DNA from 3 places in the Amycolatopsis sp. NPDC050768 genome. Region 3 is predicted to be linked to each of the others. Evidence: riboswitches for the same ligand, from Rfam matches in the RefSeq annotation. Region 3 holds a riboswitch; each other region holds the start of a gene.
What was found. Region 3 has a riboswitch for thiamine pyrophosphate ahead of thiC (phosphomethylpyrimidine synthase ThiC). Riboswitches for the same ligand answer to the same signal wherever they lie in the genome.
Positions count from the first base shown of each region.

Region 1: another riboswitch for thiamine pyrophosphate. It lies ahead of AB0H62_RS33975 (thiamine ABC transporter substrate-binding protein); the one in region 3 lies ahead of thiC (phosphomethylpyrimidine synthase ThiC).
Region 2: another riboswitch for thiamine pyrophosphate. It lies ahead of thiO (glycine oxidase ThiO); the one in region 3 lies ahead of thiC (phosphomethylpyrimidine synthase ThiC).

Region 1 is NZ_JBFAHL010000014.1:8,619-14,320, forward strand. Features, by position in the region: gene AB0H62_RS33950 (AlkA N-terminal domain-containing protein) at 1-203, opposite strand, end outside; gene ychF (redox-regulated ATPase YchF) at 306-1,388, shown strand; gene AB0H62_RS33960 (hypothetical protein) at 1,414-1,734, shown strand; gene AB0H62_RS33965 (hypothetical protein) at 1,864-2,271, opposite strand; gene AB0H62_RS33970 (4a-hydroxytetrahydrobiopterin dehydratase) at 2,689-2,976, opposite strand; TPP riboswitch at 3,010-3,123, shown strand; gene AB0H62_RS33975 (thiamine ABC transporter substrate-binding protein) at 3,147-4,205, shown strand; gene AB0H62_RS33980 (iron ABC transporter permease) at 4,181-5,702, shown strand, end outside.
Region 2 is NZ_JBFAHL010000015.1:539-6,240, forward strand. Features, by position in the region: gene AB0H62_RS35320 (thiazole synthase) at 174-929, opposite strand; gene thiS (sulfur carrier protein ThiS) at 932-1,132, opposite strand; gene thiO (glycine oxidase ThiO) at 1,132-2,208, opposite strand; TPP riboswitch at 2,202-2,307, opposite strand; gene thiE (thiamine phosphate synthase) at 2,338-3,003, shown strand; gene AB0H62_RS35340 (hypothetical protein) at 3,000-3,788, opposite strand; gene AB0H62_RS35345 (threonine/serine dehydratase) at 3,944-4,888, shown strand; gene AB0H62_RS35350 (MFS transporter) at 4,892-5,702, opposite strand, start outside.
Region 3 is NZ_JBFAHL010000039.1:26,357-32,058, reverse strand. Features, by position in the region: gene thiD (bifunctional hydroxymethylpyrimidine kinase/phosphomethylpyrimidine kinase) at 1-607, opposite strand, end outside; gene thiC (phosphomethylpyrimidine synthase ThiC) at 635-2,278, opposite strand; TPP riboswitch at 2,272-2,403, opposite strand; gene AB0H62_RS50365 (peptide deformylase) at 3,177-3,746, opposite strand; gene AB0H62_RS50360 (DUF3263 domain-containing protein) at 3,886-4,194, shown strand; gene AB0H62_RS50355 (LytR C-terminal domain-containing protein) at 4,191-4,868, shown strand; gene AB0H62_RS50350 (AAA family ATPase) at 4,915-5,702, opposite strand, start outside.

The DNA.
Region 1 (5,702 bases), on a different contig from region 3:
CCGCTCGCCTGGGCGGCGGCCGACGTGGGGAAGAACCGCACGTTCCGGGCCTTCGGCGTGATCGCCGGGCACGACGGGCGGCAGTAGATGCCGGTGGTGCGCACGGCCATGATGAACTGGCCGTCGAACCGCTGGTCGCGGGCGGTGACGGCCCGGTAGCAGCGCTCGGTGTCGCGCCAGAGCGGGGCGGTCTGGGTGGCCATGTGGTCGATGGTGCCAGCAGGTCGGGGGCTTGGCTGGCGGGAATCCGACACGGCGTTACCGGGTCGGCCGGGGCGTTTGCCGGGCACGTAGACTCAACTGTCGTGAGTCTGACCCTCGGTATCGTCGGCCTGCCCAACGTCGGCAAGTCCACCCTGTTCAACGCGCTGACGCGCAACGACGTGCTCGCCGCGAACTACCCGTTCGCGACGATCGAGCCCAACGTCGGCGTCGTCCCGCTGCCGGACCCGCGGCTCGACAAGCTGGCGGAGATGTACAGCTCGGAGAAGATCGTGCCGGCTGTCGTGTCCTTTGTGGACATCGCGGGCATCGTGAAGGGCGCGTCCGAGGGTGCCGGGCTGGGCAACAAGTTCCTCGCGAACATCCGCGAGGCCAACGCGATCTGCCAGGTCATCCGCGTGTTCGACGACCCGGACGTGGTCCACGTCGACGGCCGCATCGACCCGTCGAGCGACATCGAGACCATCAACACCGAGCTGATCCTCGCCGACCTGCAGACGCTCGACAAGGCCCTGCCACGCCTCGAGAAGGAGGCGCGCACCAAGAAGGAAGCGCGCCCGGCACTCGAGAACGCGCAGCGCGCCAAGGAAATCCTCGACGCGGGCCGCACGCTGTTCCAGGCGCAGAAGGAAGTGGACTTCGAGGCGCTGCGTGAGCTGAGCCTGCTGACGACGAAGCCGTTCCTGTACGTCTTCAACGCCGACGAGGGCGTGCTGACGGACTCCGGTCGCCGCGACGAGCTGGAGAAGCTTGTCGCTCCCGCCGACGCCGTCTTCCTCGACGCGAAGGTCGAATCCGAACTGCTCGAGCTCGACGACGAGGAGTCCGTGCGCGAGCTGCTGGAGTCCGTCGGCCAGGCCGAGCCGGGCCTCAACGCCCTCGCCCGCGCCGGCTTCCACACCCTCGGCCTGCAGACCTACCTCACCGCCGGCCCCAAGGAATCCCGCGCCTGGACGATCCCCAAGGGCGCCACCGCCCCCCAAGCCGCGGGCGTCATCCACACGGACTTCGAGCGCGGCTTCATCAAGGCGGAGATCGTGTCGTACGCCGATTTGATGGAGGCGGGCTCGATGGCCGCCGCGCGCGCCGCGGGGAAGGTGCGGATGGAGGGCAAGGATTATCTGATGGCGGACGGTGATGTGGTGGAGTTCAGGTTCAACGTCTGAGCTTCGCCGACCGTAATCTGGACGGGTGATCGACGAACTGGCTGCCGCACTCGAAGACCATCGTGCGACGCCATTTCCTTCTCCGGCGGTCCGTCGGGGCGCGGACTACGGCTCGGTCTGCGCGGTGATGATCGACGCCAACATCTACTTCCTCTCGAAGGCGGTGGCCGACGGGCACACGCTGCCGGATCAGCAGTGGGATTTTCTCGCGGACTGCGAGGCCAGGTTGCAGGACTCGCTGTCCGAGTTCCCCGAAGCGGGTCGGCCGTATTACGAACGCCTCCTGCGCATTGCCGATCTCGCGTTCAAGCGCATGAAGGAGCGTGCCGATGCTCGGCTTCCGTGATCTCGTGGAGTTCAACGGCTGAGCTTGAGGTGCAGACCTTCAGGCGTTGTCGTGGGCAGGGTGACTGCGAGTACGTCGAAGTGGCGTAGGTCTTTTCAGTTGTCGTGGTTCCCGCGACGGTGAAGTGGTTCAGCATTCGTTCTTCGGCAGCAGGCCCTGTTCGCACAGCCAGTCGCGCTGGGTTTCGCCGGAGGTTTTGCCGCGGCCGGGGCCGCCGGGGTCGAGGTAGCCCTGGTATTCCTTGCAGCTGGGGTTGAACTTGCGTGCGTTGACGGCTCGTTGACCGCAGCCGGGGCTGGTGTCGCGGATCCGGGGTTTGGGCGATGTCCGGGTGGTCCGTGGCGTGGAGGTCGACGTCGGCGGGGCCGTCGTAGGCGCCGGTGGGGTCGGCGAAGGTGACAGCGAGGTCGGCGAAACCGGAGCGGCAGGAGGCGCCGAGGTCGACACCGGCGCCGGCGGCGGGTCAGTGGGCCGTGCGCAGGACGCGGCAGCCAGGAACACCACGGCTGCCGCGCACGCGACGGACGAACGGTTCATGCCGAGTCGTCGGCACCGAACCGTCCGGTGTTTCGAAGGGTGAAAAGAAGGCTCAGCCCAGCAGGCCGAGCACCACCAGAACCGCCAGCGTGAACGCCGTGGCGAGCAGGGTGATCCAGGCGCGCTGGGTGGGCGAGAGGGTGGTGGGCGAGTTGTTCATCGCGTGTCCTAGCGGGGGCGGGGCGGGCGGATTCCGCTGGAATAGCGCGCTGATCAAGGGTGGTGTTACGGCCTGTGGTCGAGATCACGGTGGGCGCGGAAAGTGCGCCACAGGACCGCGCCGGCGGAGGCCACCATCAGGGTGAACGCGATGGTGCCGACGACGATTGCCTGGGTCATGAAAAGGGGTCCCTCCTCGTGGAACGTACGAAAGGGGGACGTGTCAGCCCGCGGAAGGTGTCGCGACAGTAGGGCGCGTCACACGGTGAGCGCGGCGTCGATCTGAGCGGCGAGGGCGAAGTCCTTCGAGGTGAGGCCGCCTTCCGAATGGGTGGAGAGGCGGAAGGTCACCGTGCGCCAGCGGATGTCGATGTCCGGGTGGTGGTCGGCGGCCTCGGCGAGTTCGGCGACGCGGACGACGTAGGCCACGGCGTTCGGGAAGGAAGACAGGGTCACCGAACGGGTGATCGTGGCGCCGTCGCGCTGCCAGTCGGGGACGGTGGTCAGGGCGGATGAAATCTCGGAGTCGCTCAGTAGTTGCGCCATGTGTCCAATGGTGAACCCGTTTGGGCTACGCTGCACGGTTGCCACGGGAGTCCGGTACGCCGGGCTGAGAGGCGGGTGCCCGAGACCCGCGACCGTTCGCACCTGAATCCGGATCATGCCGGCGCAGGGAGGCCTGCTCTCCTTGCTCACGGCGAAGTGCAGGAGGGCAGATGATTCCGCGGACCGCACGCACGGTGCTGGGCCTGGCCACGGTCACGGCACTGGCGAGTGCCTGCTCGCTGTCCGGCGGCAGCTCGGGCGGCGACGCCCAGCAGACCCCGACGGTCACGCTCGTCACCCACGACTCGTTCGTCGCGCCGCAGGACGTGCTCGACGCGTTCCAGCGCCAGTCCGGCATCAAGCTCAAGATCCTCAAGTCGGGCGACGCGGGGGAGCTCACCAACAAGCTGGTGCTCACCAAGGCGAACCCGATCGGCGACGTCGCGTTCGGCGTGGACAACACGTTCGCCTCGCGAGCACTGAACGAAGGCGTCTTCCAGGCGTACACGAGCCCCGAGGCCGACCGCGGGCCGCAGCGGTACTCGGTGGACCCACAGCACCGCCTGAGTGCCGTTGATGTCGGCGACGTCTGCGTCAACATCGACCCCGCGTACTTCGCGAGCAAGCACCTGCCGGAACCCAAGACGTACGACGACCTCGCCGACCCGAAGTACAAGGACCTCACCGTCGCCGAGAGCCCCGCCACGGCGTCGCCCGGGCTGGCGTTCCTGCTGGGCACCGTGGCGAAGTACGGCGAGCAGGGCTGGCACGACTACTGGGCCAAGCTCAAGGCCAACGGCGTCAAGGTCGACAGCGGCTGGGAAGAGGCCTACACGAAGGACTTCTCCGGCTCCTCGGGCAAAGGCCCGCGCCCGATCGTGGTCTCGTACGCGTCCTCGCCGGCCGCCGAGATCGGCGACGACGGCAAGCCGCGCACCAAGGCCCTGCTCGACACGTGCTTCCGCCAGATCGAGTACGCCGGCGTCCTCGCGAACACCAAGCAGGTACCGCAGGCCCAGAAGGTGGTCGACTTCCTGCTCTCGCAGCAGTTCCAGTCGACGGTCGCGGCCAACATGTACGTCTACCCGGCCCGCGAGGGCGTCGACCTGCCCGCCGGCTGGGCCGCGGCCGCGCCGCTGCCGCAGGACCCCGCGACTCTGCCCGCCGACCAGATCCAGGCCGGCCGTGAGAAGTGGATCGGTGAATGGCGCTCGCTCATGGGCGCGTAACGCAGGTGCAGACCGCGCGCACGGCGGGCCTGGCGCTGCTCGGCCTGCTGCCCGTCGCGTTCCTGGTCGTGTTTTTCGCCTGGCCGGTCGTCGCGATCCTCGGCCGCGGCTTCTCGGCGGGCGGCGTCGACACGGTCTTGGCCGACGCGCAGACTTGGCAGCTCGCCGCGTTCACGCTGGTCAGCGCCGCCGCTTCGACGGTCGTCGCCGTGGTCGCGGGGCTGCCGGTGGCGTACGTGCTCGCGCGTGTGAAGCTGCCGGGCGTCGGGCTGGCGCGCACGCTGGTGCTGGTGCCGTTCGTGCTGCCGACGGTGGTCGTCGGGCTCGCGTTCCGCGCGTTGTGGCCCGACGGTGGCGTGTTGCCGCTGGTCCTGGCCAACGCGTTTTTCAACGTCGCCGTGGTCGCCCGGACCGTCGCCGGGCTGTGGAGCTACCTCGACCCGCGGGCGACGGAGGCCGCCCGCGCGTTGGGTGCCTCGCCGTGGCGGGCCTTCCGCACGGTGACGTTGCCCGCGCTCGGTCCGGCCGTCGCGTCGGCCGCGGCGGTCGTGTTCCTGTTCTGCGCCACCAGTTTCGGCGTGGTGCTCATCCTCGGCGGCGGCCGCTACCGCACGCTCGAGACCGAGATCTACCTGCGCACGGTCGACCTGCTGGACCTCTCCGGAGCGGCCGCGCTGTCGCTCATCCAGTTCGCCGCCGTCCTCGCCGCGCTCGCACTCGGCGCGATCGCCCGAAAGCGCCGCGAGAACGCCGTGAAGCTCAAGCAGTCCGCTCCCCGGCGGCCGAGAAAAGGCGAATGGTGGACGGTCGGTGCCGCCACGGTCGTGATCGCACTGCTGATGACGCCGATCGTCGCGCTGCTGGTGGAGTCGGTGTCCACACCGGACGGGTGGAGCCTCGCCGGGTTCCGCGCCCTCGCCGGCACCGGCACGGACGACGCGCTGCAGGTCAGCGGCTGGGTCGCCGCCAAGAACTCGCTCGCCGCGGCCACCGACGCGACGCTGCTCGCGATGACCGTCGGCGTGCTGGCCAGCGTGGTGCTTGTCGCCCTGCGCCGCGCACCCGGCCGCCTCGCCCGCGGCATGGGCGAGACGATGGACGCCGCCCTCATGCTGCCGCTCGGCGTCTCCGCCGTGACGGTCGGCTTCGGTTACCTCGTGACGCTCGACGCGCTGCCCGGCGACCTGCGCACGTCACCGCTGCTCGTTCCGCTCGCGCAGGCGCTGGTGATCATCCCGCTGGTCATGCGGATGATCCTGCCGGTGCTGCGCGCCGTCGACGTGCGGCTGCGCCAGGCCGCGTCGACGCTCGGGGCTAGCCCGGCGCGCGTGTGGCGTGAGATCGACCTGCCGCTCACCGCGCGTTCGCTCGTCGCGGCTGCCGGGTTCGGCTACGTGGTGGCGCTCGGCGAGTTCGGCGCCACGAGCTTCCTCGCCCGGCCCGACGCGCCGACGTTGCCCGTGGCCGTCGCGACGCTCATCTCGCGCCCGGGCGAGC
Region 2 (5,702 bases), on a different contig from region 3:
CCGCTGTTGCCCGCCGCCTTTGCGCCGGAAAGGTGTCGTCCACCATAAGGCCTGACGGTGCACGTTCGGCGTTAAGCGCGGACGAAATCACCAACCGGGTCGGCAAACGCGGCCCACTTGCACCAGGCGGCTTACCCGCGTTTACCCCGCCAGGGCGAAACCAGCCGCACACGTCAGCGGGGCGGGCTCGACGCGTGCGCCCAGAAGCGCTGCGGTACCCGGCCCGCGTCGCGCGCCAGGCGGCCCGCCTCGACGCCCGCGCGCATCGCCGCGGCCATGCGTTCCGGGTCCTTGGCGCGCGTCACGGCGGTGGACAGCAGCACCGCGTCGCAGCCGAGTTCCATGGCGAGGCAGGCGTCGGAAGCGGTGCCGATGCCCGCGTCGAGGATGACGGGGACCATGGCGCGCGCGACGATGAGCTCGATGTTGTGCGGGTTGCGGATGCCGAGGCCTGTGCCGATCGGGGCGCCCAGGGGCATCACGGCGGCGCAGCCCGCCTCCTCGAGCCGAAGTGCGAGCACGGGGTCGTCGTTGGTGTACGCGAGCACGGTGAAGCCGTCGGCCGCCAGTTGCTCCGCGGCGTCCAGGGTTTCGAACGGGTCGGGCAGCAGGGTGCGGTCGTCGGCGTGGACCTCGAGCTTGATGAGGTCCGTGTCGAGGGCCTCGCGGGCCAGCTGGGCGGTCAGCACGGCCTCCGCGGCGGTGCGGCAGCCGGCGGTGTTGGGCAGCAGCTTGATCCCGAGGCGCCGCACGAGTCCGAGCACGCCGGTGCCGCCGTCGGCGTCGGCTTTGCGCATGGCGACCGTCGTCAGCTCGGTGCCCGACGCGACCAGTGCGCGTTCCAGCACCGACAGGTTCCCGGCACCACCGGTCCCGATGATCAGCCTCGACGACAGCTTGTGTTCGCCGATGACCAGAGCGTCGTCCATCGTCAGCCTCCCTGCACCGCGGTCAGCACGTCGATGTTCGCGCCCTTCGGCACCACCGACGCCTCCCACTCGCCCCGGCGCACGACCTCGCCGTTCACCGCGACGGCAACGCCCTGGCGGGCCACGTCGAGTGCGTCGAGCACCTCGGACACGGTGGCGCCGTCGGGGAACTCGCGCCAGCTCCCGTTGACCTTGATCTCCATCAGACTCGCTCCTTCTGCAGCAAACGGGCGGGCGCGGCCGCCCCGATCTCGTCCGGTGGGGCCTCGCCGGCCAGCCACGCGACCACGGCGTCGGCGGTCACGGGGGCCATCAGCAGTCCGTTGCGGTGGTGCCCCGTCGCCGCGTACACGCCTTCGCCGAGCTCCCCGATGTACGGCAGCGCGTCGCGGCTTCCCGCGCGCAGCCCGGCCGCGGTCTCGACGAGCTCGTACTCCGTGATGCCCGGCAGGATCCGTTCGCCGCCTTCCAGCAGCTCCCGCACGCCACGCGCGGTCACGGTCTCGTCGAAGCCCGCTTCGTACTGCGTCGCGCCGAGCACCAGCTCGCCGTCAGCGCGCGGCACGAGGTAGATCGGCCGGCCCTCGACCATCGCGCGCACCGTGTACGGCGGGGGCGGCAGGCAGCCCCGACGCGGCCGCAGTCGCAGGATCTCGCCTTTGAGCGGCCGCACGGCGTCGGCCAGCAGCGGGTGCAGCTTGCCTGTCCACGCGCCGGCAGCCAGCACAACGGGACCGGTCACATCGTCGAGCGAAGTCACCCGCGACGCCGAGAACTCGACACCCCGCTTCGCGCACGCGGAGAGCAGCGCCGTCAGCAGCTTCCGGTTGTCGACAGCCAGGTCACCCGGCACGTGCAGCCCGCTACGCACCGCGCCCAGGCCCGGCGCGAGCCGCCGCGCCGCCCGCCCGGTGAGCCGCTCGACGTCACGGCCCAGCGAGGCCAGGTACTCCGCGAGGATGTCGAGGTGCCCGGCGTCGGCGCTGTCGAACGCGACCACGATCGTGCCGTGCGAAGCCAGCCCGGGGTCCGTGCCCTCCGCCGCGAGGTCCCGCGCGAACGCGGGCCAGCGCCGCAGCGACTCCTCGCCAAGGCTGAGCACGTGCTCCTCGCCCGGCCACGCCTCCGTGACCGGCGCGAGCATGCCGCCGGCCACCCAGGACGCACCGCGCGCGGGGGCCGGATCGACCACCGTGACGCGATGGCCGCGGGCCGCCGCGCGCCAAGCCGCGGACAGGCCGATGACACCACCGCCGACGATGGTGAGGGTCTCACTCATGGAATCACGCTCCCTGCGCCGGCATGACCCGGATCAGGTTCCACGGTCGGAGCGGCGGCTCCCTCTCAGCCCGTGCCTCGGGCTCCCGTGCGGACCACCCCACCGTAGCGCGCGGGTAACGTCCCCGCCATGCCCGCCCTGACCGGATCACAGATCCGCACCCGCCTGGCCGATTCGCGGCTGTACCTGTGCACCGACGCCCGCTCGTCGCGCGGCGACCTCGCCGAGTTCATCGACGCGGCGCTGGCCGGCGGCGTCGACATCGTGCAGCTGCGGGACAAGACGAACGGCACCCCGCTCGAGGCCGCGCAGGAGATCGCGGCGCTCGAGGTGCTCGCCGAAGCGTGCGCGCGCCACGGTGCGCTGCTGTCGGTCAACGACCGCGCCGACGTCGCGCTCGCCGTGGGCGCCGACGTGCTACACCTGGGTCAGGACGACATCCCCGTGCCGCTCGCGCGCCGCGTCCTTGGCGACGACGTGGTGATCGGCCGCTCCACCCACTCGATCGAGCAGGCCACGGCGGCCGCCGCCGAGGACGGCGTGGACTACTTCTGCACCGGCCCGTGCTGGCCGACGCCGACCAAGCCCGGCCGGTACGCGCCGGGCCTGGACCTCGTGCGCGCGACCGCGAAAACCGGTACCGACCGGCCGTGGTTCGCGATCGGCGGCATCGACACGGAACGCCTGCCGGAGGTGCTGGCGGCCGGCGCGACACGGATCGTCGTGGTCCGCGCGATCACCGACGCGGAAGACCCGAAGGCGGCCGCGCAGGCGCTCAGGTCCCAGCTCGGTTAGGGACTGGGGGTCCCCGACGGCGCACCCTTCGTCTGCGGCGCGCTCGGTGTGGTCGACGGCGCCCCACCCGTGCTCGAAGGCGGCGGGGCGCTGTCCGAGCTGCTTGAAGACGTCGGCGATTCGCTCGTGGACGTGCTCGAAGACGAGGTCGAGGGCGGCGGGGTGTTCGACTCGGTCTCGCTGGGCGGCGGGCTGTTCTGTGACGTCGTGGGCGGGTTGGTGTTCTCGTCCTGCTGCTGGTGCTGGCTCGTGCCCGGGTCGTGGCGGACGAAACCGGGCCCTGGCCCGCCGGCCGCCTCGATCGCGACGCTGACGCCGATCGCGATGGCCGTGGCGACCACGCTCGTGCCCAGGATGATCGGCCAGCGCAGCTTCCTCAGCTTGTCGCCGAACGACTCCTCGGGCTCGGCCGGCGCGGTCAGCTTCGAGATCCGCACCGTCGGCATCTCCGACGGGTCGAGCGGCATCAGCACGGTCGGCATCTGCGCCGGGTCGTCGACCGGCGAGAGGCCCGGCCTGCTGCCCCTGCGCTGCCCCGCCGTCACGAGCACCGCGCGCGCCTTCAGCGCGGCCTCGCGAGTGCGCTGCAGCGAACGCAGGTACAGCTCGGCGCCGACCGTGGTGATCACGCTCGCCACCCCGGCGCCCACGACGGTCCCCGCCACGCCGAGTGTCGAACCCAGCAACGCGGCCGTGACGGCGGCCAGTGCCGTCGCCACCACCTGCGCCGGGCGGAAGCTCTTCTTCTCGCCCTGCTCCGATGTCTTTTCCCGCTGCTGACTCATGATCCCGATCTACTAGTACCCGCGCGATTTCCCCTGTGGCGTTCAACGAGTAAGTCGCGCGAGGAACTCCCCGCGTTGCCCATCCGTGAGCGAGGACACGTTGACCGTCCACAGTGGATGGACTGTGGCTCACACTTTCCTGACATACTCACCACATGCGATTGGTGACGATCTCCGAAATCGAGGCCGCGGCGAAGCGGGTAGCCGACCACGCCGTGCGCACGCCGCTGCTGCGCCAGCACTGGACCGAAGGCGAGCTGTGGCTCAAACCCGAGAGCCTGCAACAGATCGGCGCGTTCAAGATCCGCGGCGCGTACAACGCGATCGCCTCACTCGACGACGCGCAGCGCGCACGCGGCGTCGTCTCGTACTCCAGCGGTAACCACGCGCAGGCGGTCGCCTACTCCGCGAACGCCTTCGGCATCCCCGCCGTGATCGTGGTGCCGGACGTGGCGCCGCGGCTCAAGGTCGAGGCCACCCGGAGCTGGGGCGCCGAGGTGATCGAGGTGCCGATCGCCGAGCAGGAGCCGGTCGCGTCGGCGCTGGCGAAGGAGCGCGGGCTCACTTACATCCCGCCGTTCGACCACCTCGACGTGATCGCCGGGCAGGGCACCGCGGGCCTGGAAATCGCCACCGACCTGCCGGACGTCGACACCGTGCTCGTGCCGGTGAGCGGCGGCGGGCTCGCCTCGGGTGTCGGCACGGCGATCAAGGCGCTGTGCCCCGGAGCGAAGGTCATCGCCGTCGAGCCCGAGCTGGCCGGCGACACCGCCGAGGGCCTGCGCGCCGGCCGCCGCATCGAGTGGCCGATGGAGCAGCGCGCCCGCACGATCGCCGACGGCCTGCGCGCCCAGCCGTCGGACCTGACGTTCGCGCACTTGCAGAGCGTGCTCGACGGCATCGTCACCGTGACCGAGGACGAGATCCGCGACGCCACGCGCGTGCTGGCCCGGCGGGCCCGGATCGTGGCCGAGCCCAGCGGGGCGACGGCCACCGCCGCGTTCCTGCACCACGCCGGCGAGCTGCCGGGCGGCAAGACGGTGTCGGTGATCTCCGGCGGCAACGTCGACCCGGAACTGCTGGCCGAACTGCTCGCGTAGGCGTCAGTCGCGCGCCGGGCCCGGGCGGACGTGGGTCGGCGGTCCGTCCACCCCGCACGAGAAGCACTCGCCGAGGTGAGGCGACTCGTCGTCCACGGTCCGCTTGGCCTCGGGCCCGGCCGCGCCACCGGAGGCGTCTCCGGAATCGTCCGGCGAACCGAGCACGCCGTTGTGAATCCCCAACGCGATGAGGCCTCCTGCGATCGCCAGGACGGCGCAGATGAGCAGTGCCATGCGCCAGCCGGCCGTCAGCGCGACGGGGTCGCGGTAGGCCGAACCGGTGAGTCCGGCCGCCGCGGGGAGCACCGCGACCGCAAGAAGACCACCCGTTCGGGCGATCGCGTTGTTCACTCCGGACGCGACACCGGCGAAGCGGTCGGGGGCTGCGGCGAGCACCGTCGCGGTCACCGGCGCCACCGTGCACGCCAGTCCGAGGCCGAACACGACCACCGCGGGGAAGACCGAACCGAGGTACGAGGACCCCGGTCCGACGCGGATCAGCAGCAGCATGCCGATGCCGATCACGATGGGTCCGACCACCAGCTGCAGGCGCGGGCCGATGCGCTGGGCCAGCGCGCCCGAGCGGCCCGAGAGCAGCAGCATGATGATCGTGATCGGCAGCCCGGCAAGGCCCGCGAGCGTCGGCGGGTAGTTCAGGGAGACCTGCAGCTGCAGGACCAGCAGCATCATCACGGCGCCGAGGGCGGCGTAGACCACGAACGTGAGCGCGTTGGACAGCGTGAACGTCCGGTCGCGGAAGAGGCTGGGCGGCACGAGCGGTTCGCGGGAGTGGTGCTGCAGCCAGAGGAACACG
Region 3 (5,702 bases):
GCACGTCCGTTCCGTCGGTCAGCAGGTCCACGCAGTCCTCGGCTTCGTGGAGGTGCCCGCCCTTCACGAGCACCCATCGTGAGCCGAACTCCAGCAACGCCTCGGCCGCCGCGCGCTGGGTTTCCGCGCCGGTGACCGTGATGCCGGTGAGCAGCCGCACCTCGTCGAGGTTCGGCGTGATCAGCGTGGCGCGCGGGAAGAGCTCCGTGCGGATGGCTTCCAGCGCCTCCTCGCGCAGCAGCGCGTGGCCGGTCATCGACGCGGCCACCGGGTCGACGACGAACGGCGTGTCCGTGTCGCGTCCGATGTGGACCTCGTCGAGCGTCTTCGCCACGGCCTGGATGATGCCGGCCGTCGCGAGCATGCCGGTCTTGGCCGCGTTCACGCCCATGTCGCCGGCCACGGCCTTGATCTGCGCCGTGACGACGTCGACCGGGATCTCGGTGAAGCCCTGCACGCCGAGGGAGTTCTGCACTGTGACGGCCGTGAGCGCGACGAGCCCGTGGACGCCGTGGGCGAAGAACGTACGCAGGTCGGCCTGCACACCCGCACCACCGCCGGAGTCGGATCCGGCGATGGTGAGGGCGGTGCGGGGTGTTTCAGTCATGACTACTGCCTCTAATAGCGGGTGGAACTACTGCCCGACGACCGGGAGGTAGACCTTGTTGCCCTGCTCGCCGAACTCGGCCGACTTCTCCGCCATGCCGGCCTCGATGGCCTCCACAGTGGACAGCCCGTGCTCCTCGGCGTACTTGCGCACGTCGTGGGTGATCCGCATCGAGCAGAACTTCGGGCCGCACATCGAGCAGAAGTGCGCGGTCTTCGCCGGCTCCGCGGGCAGCGTCTCGTCGTGGTACGAGCGCGCGGTGTCGGGGTCGAGCGCCAGGTTGAACTGGTCGTTCCAGCGGAACTCGAAGCGGGCCTTGGACAGTTCGTCGTCCCACTCGTGTGCGTGGGGGTGGCCCTTGGCGAGGTCGGCGGAGTGGGCGGCGATCTTGTAGGTGATCACGCCGGTCTTCACGTCGTCGCGGTTGGGCAGGCCGAGGTGCTCCTTCGGTGTGACGTAGCACAGCATCGCCGTGCCGTACCAGCCGATCTGCGCCGCGCCGATGGCCGAGGTGATGTGGTCGTACGCCGGTGCGATGTCCGTCGCGAGTGGTCCGAGGGTGTAGAACGGCGCCTCGCCGGTGAGCTGTTCCTCCAGCTCCACGTTCTCCTTGATCTTGTGCATCGGCACGTGGCCGGGGCCCTCGATCATCACCTGCACGTCGTGCTCACGCGCGATGTGCGTGAGCTCACCGAGGGTCTCGAGCTCGGCGAACTGCGCGCGGTCGTTGGCGTCGGCGATCGAGCCGGGGCGCAGGCCGTCGCCGAGGGAGAACGTGACGTCGTACTTGCGCAGGATCGCGCAGAGTTCCTCGAAGTTCGTGTACAGGAAGGATTCCTGGTGGTGCGCGAGGCACCACGCGGCCATGATCGAGCCGCCGCGGCTCACGATTCCGGTCACGCGCCGGGCGGTGAGGGGGATGTAGCGCAGCAGCACTCCCGCGTGGACGGTGACGTAGTCCACACCCTGCTCGCACTGCTCGATGATCGTGTCGCGGTAGACCTCCCACGACAGCTTCTCCGGCTCCCCGTCGACCTTCTCCAGCGCCTGGTAGATCGGCACGGTGCCCACGGGCACGGGGGAGTTGCGGACGATCCACTCGCGCGTCTCGTGGATGCGCTTGCCGGTGGACAGGTCCATGATCGTGTCGGCACCCCAGCGGGTGGCCCACACCATCTTGTCGACCTCTTCCTCCACTGAGGACCAGACGGCCGAGTTGCCCATGTTCGCGTTGATCTTCACCAGGAACTTCTTGCCGATGATCATCGGCTCGCTCTCCGGGTGCTTGCGGTTGGCGGGGATCACCGCCCGCCCGCGCGCGACCTCGTCGCGCACGAACTCAGGTGAGCACCGCTCGCGCGCGGCGATGAACTCCATCTCGCGCGTGATCACGCCCGCTTTCGCCCAGCCGAGCTGGGTGTTGTGCGCGCGGCCGTCGGCCCAGCCCGTGCGCAGCGGGTGAAGTCCATTGTGGACGTCGATCTTCGCGTCCGGGTCGGTGTACGGCCCGGACGTGTCGTACACGTCGAAGTGCTCACCGTTCGACAGGTCGATGCGCCGCGCCGGAACCCGCAGGCCCGATTCGGTGCGGTGGTAGACCTTGTGCGAACCGGTGATCGGCCCCGTGGTCACGGAAGGCGTGATGGCAGGCTCGTTCTCCAGCGTCGTCAACGACGTTCACTCCCTACGCCGGCATTACCCGGTCAGGTTCATGCGGTCGGCGGCACCGGGTGTCCACAGACAGACACCAGCCGCCCTCTCAGCCCGCCAAGGCGCGAGCTCCCGCGTTGGTTATGAGGTTGTCCCTCGACCATGCCACGGCGGATCATGCGAGCACAAGCCACCCCCGCGTCCGGTGTGTTCTTCACCGGATCGGAGCATCCGGCCGACAGGCGGTCACATGACCGTCACCTGCGCCGACTTCGGGGCGCCTCGTGAGGAAAGTTCTGCTCGCCGGACTGGTGGCGGTGTTGGCGATGAGCGCGGCCCGGTTCCGGTTCCTTAGCGGTCAAGAGGCCCCAGGCCACCGCTCTCCGTGGATTCCGCGCGATTCCGCCGACTACTCCCGCGGCCGGCGCGATTACCTGTCCACCGTTGCGCACGGCTCCGTCTTCATTGACGAGCCCACGCCCCCGATCGTGCTCACCGTCTCGCCGGCCCACAACCGCCGGAAATCGCGGCCAAGCCGCCTGTGTCCTCAGTAACTCACCTTGGGAAAGCCCCCACCCATCCTCGGGGGAACGGCCCTTGGCCAGTCTACCGCTCCCCACCGACAAAATAATCTCCGAAGCCGAGTTGTCCACAGCGAAGCCGAGTTGTGGACAACAACAGAAAACCCGCCCCCCGCAACAAAAAACGCGCCGGCGCAACACCGATCACGGCTGCGCAGGAAAGCCTCGGGCGAAAAAGAGAACCGTCGTCGTTCGGTGCCTTCGTCAGACACCATGCCGGATCAGGTCTGGGATAAAACCCCGCCGTCGTGCGCGAGCATTTCCTCGGCCGCTGACCCGCTGAAACGACGAATCTCCCGGCCCTAACCCGGGACCGGGAGACTCGTCGACAAAGAAACTCAGGCTTCGGCCGGCTCGTCCTTCGGCGGCAGCCAGCTCAACCCCGGCACGCCCCATTTGTTCTTCTTCAGCATCTTCTTCGCCGCCCGCGCGTGGCGGCCCACCAGGCGATCGAGGTACAGGTACCCGTCGAGGTGGTCCGTCTCGTGCTGCAGGCAGCGGGCGAAGTAGCCGGTGCCCTCGACGGTGATCGGCTCACCCGTCACGTCGAAACCGGTCACGCGCGCCCACGACGCGCGGCCGGTGGGGTAGGACTCGCCGGGGACCGAGAGGCAGCCCTCCCAGTCGTCGTCCGGGTCCGGCATGGTCTCGGGGACCTCGGACGTCTCCAGCTTGGGGTTCACCACCAGGCCGCGGTGTTCGACGCCCTCGTCGTCGGGGCAGTCGTAGACGAACAGGCGCAGGTCGAGGCCGATCTGGTTGGCCGCGAGGCCGACGCCTTCGGCGGCGTACATCGTCTCGAACATGTCCTCGGTCAGCGTGCGCAGCTGCTCGTCGAACTCCGTGACCTCACGGGTCGGCTGGTGCAGCACGGGATCGCCGGCGATGCGGATGGGGTGGACGGTCACGAGCAGCGAGTTTAGTCGGACCCGTCTGATACACCTGGATCGGACCGTGACGCGCCGCGCCGGATGCCCATGTCGAGCCTGGGTTCCGTGGTTGAATGGCGCCCGCGGAAGGACAGCCGAAACCGATTGCGAGGACCGCATGGACGCCGCGGAGTCGATGGCTGGAGAGCAGCCGTCGCCGCCGGAGATTGTGGGCGGCCTGACCGAGCGTGAGGTGGAGATCCTCGCGTTCGAACGTCAGTGGTGGCGGCACGCCGGTGCCAAGGAGAACGCCATCCGGGAACGGTTCTCGCTGTCCTCGACCCGTTACTACCAGCTGTTGAACACACTGCTGGAAAAGCCTGAGGCCATGGCGGCCGACCCGATGCTGGTGAAGCGGCTGCGCAAGACGCGCGCCGCCCGGCAGCGCAAGCGCGGCGCCAGGCGGCTGGGGATCGAACTGTCATGAGCATCTTCTCGGGACTGTCCCGGCCCATGCGGGCCGCGGGCGTCGCGCTCATCGGCGTCGCCGTGATCGCCGCGATCGTCGGCGGCGTCACCGCGCTGTCGGGTAATGGATCGAGCGACAACAACGCCGGGCCCACCAGCTCGAGCGGGTCGCCTTCGTCGTCGCAGCCGGCGCCGGGCTCGTCGTCCTCGGCGGCGCCGCCTTCGTCTTCGGCCCCGTCTTCACCGGCTTCGTCGGCACCTTCGGCGCCGCCGGCCGGCCAGTCGGGGCAGCCGAGCCAGCCTGGTCAGCCCAGCGGACAGCCGGGCCAGCCCGGCCAACCTGGCCGGCCCGGTGGTCAGCCGGGGCAGCCGGGCAACGACCAGCAGGCGTCCAACAAGTGGGTGACCGTGCGGGTCTACAACAACTCCACGATCCCGCACCTCGCCGAGCAGGCCGCCGACGACTTCCGCGCGTCGGGCTGGAACGTGCCCGAGGTCGGCAACTACCCGCAGGGAGTGATCCCGCACACCACGGCCTACTTCCGGCCGGGCACCGACGAGGAGGCCGCGGCGAAGCAGCTGGCCGCCGAGTTCGGGTTCCAGGCCCAGCCGCGGTTCGACGGCATCCAGAACTCGAGCCCGGGCGTGATAGTGATCATCACGAAGGACTACCAGAGCCCAAAGGGCAGCTGACCAGCGAAAACAACGGGCCCCACCGCGAAGGTGGGGTCCGTTTTCGTCAGCGTTCCTGCTGCGCCTGCGCGTACGCCTGCAGCGTCGCCAGCTGCGCCGGGTCCAGCGACGGCCGCACGACCTCGCGTGCTTTCGCCAGGTGGGCGGCGGTGACCACGTGTGCCTCGAGTGACTCGCGCATCGCCGTGAGCGCAGCCTCGCGGATGAGCGCGGCGCAGTCGGCGGCGGAGTAACCGTCCAGGGTGGACGCGATGGCCGCCAGATCCACATCGGACGCCAGCGGCGTGTTCTTCGACGTCGCCTTCAGGATCGCGGTGCGCGACTCGGCGTCGGGCGGCGGCACGTAGATGCGCCGCTCCAGCCGGCCCGGCCGCAGCAGCGCCGGGTCCACGAGTTCGGGCCGGTTCGTGGCGCCCAGCACCACGACCTCGCGCATCGGCTCCACGCCGTCGAGCTCCGTGAGCAGCGCGGCGACCACTCGGTCGGCCACCCCGGAGTCGGACGACTGCCCGCGTCGCGGCGCCAGCGCGTCGATCTCGTCCAGGAAGATCAGCGACGGCGCGGCGTCGGCGGCTCGCCGGAACAGGTCGCGCACGGCCCGCTCCGACTCGCCGACCCACTTGTCCAGCAGTTCGGCGCCCTTGATCGCGAACACGTTGAGCGCGCCCGTGCCGGCCAGTGCGCGCACGAGGAACGTCTTGCCGCCGCCGGGCGGGCCGTACAGCAGCACGCCCCGCGGCGGGTCGATGCCCAGGCGGGCGAAGGAATCCGGGTAGCGCAGCGGCCACAGCACCGTCTCAGTGAGGGCCTGCTTGACGTCCACCATGTTGCCCA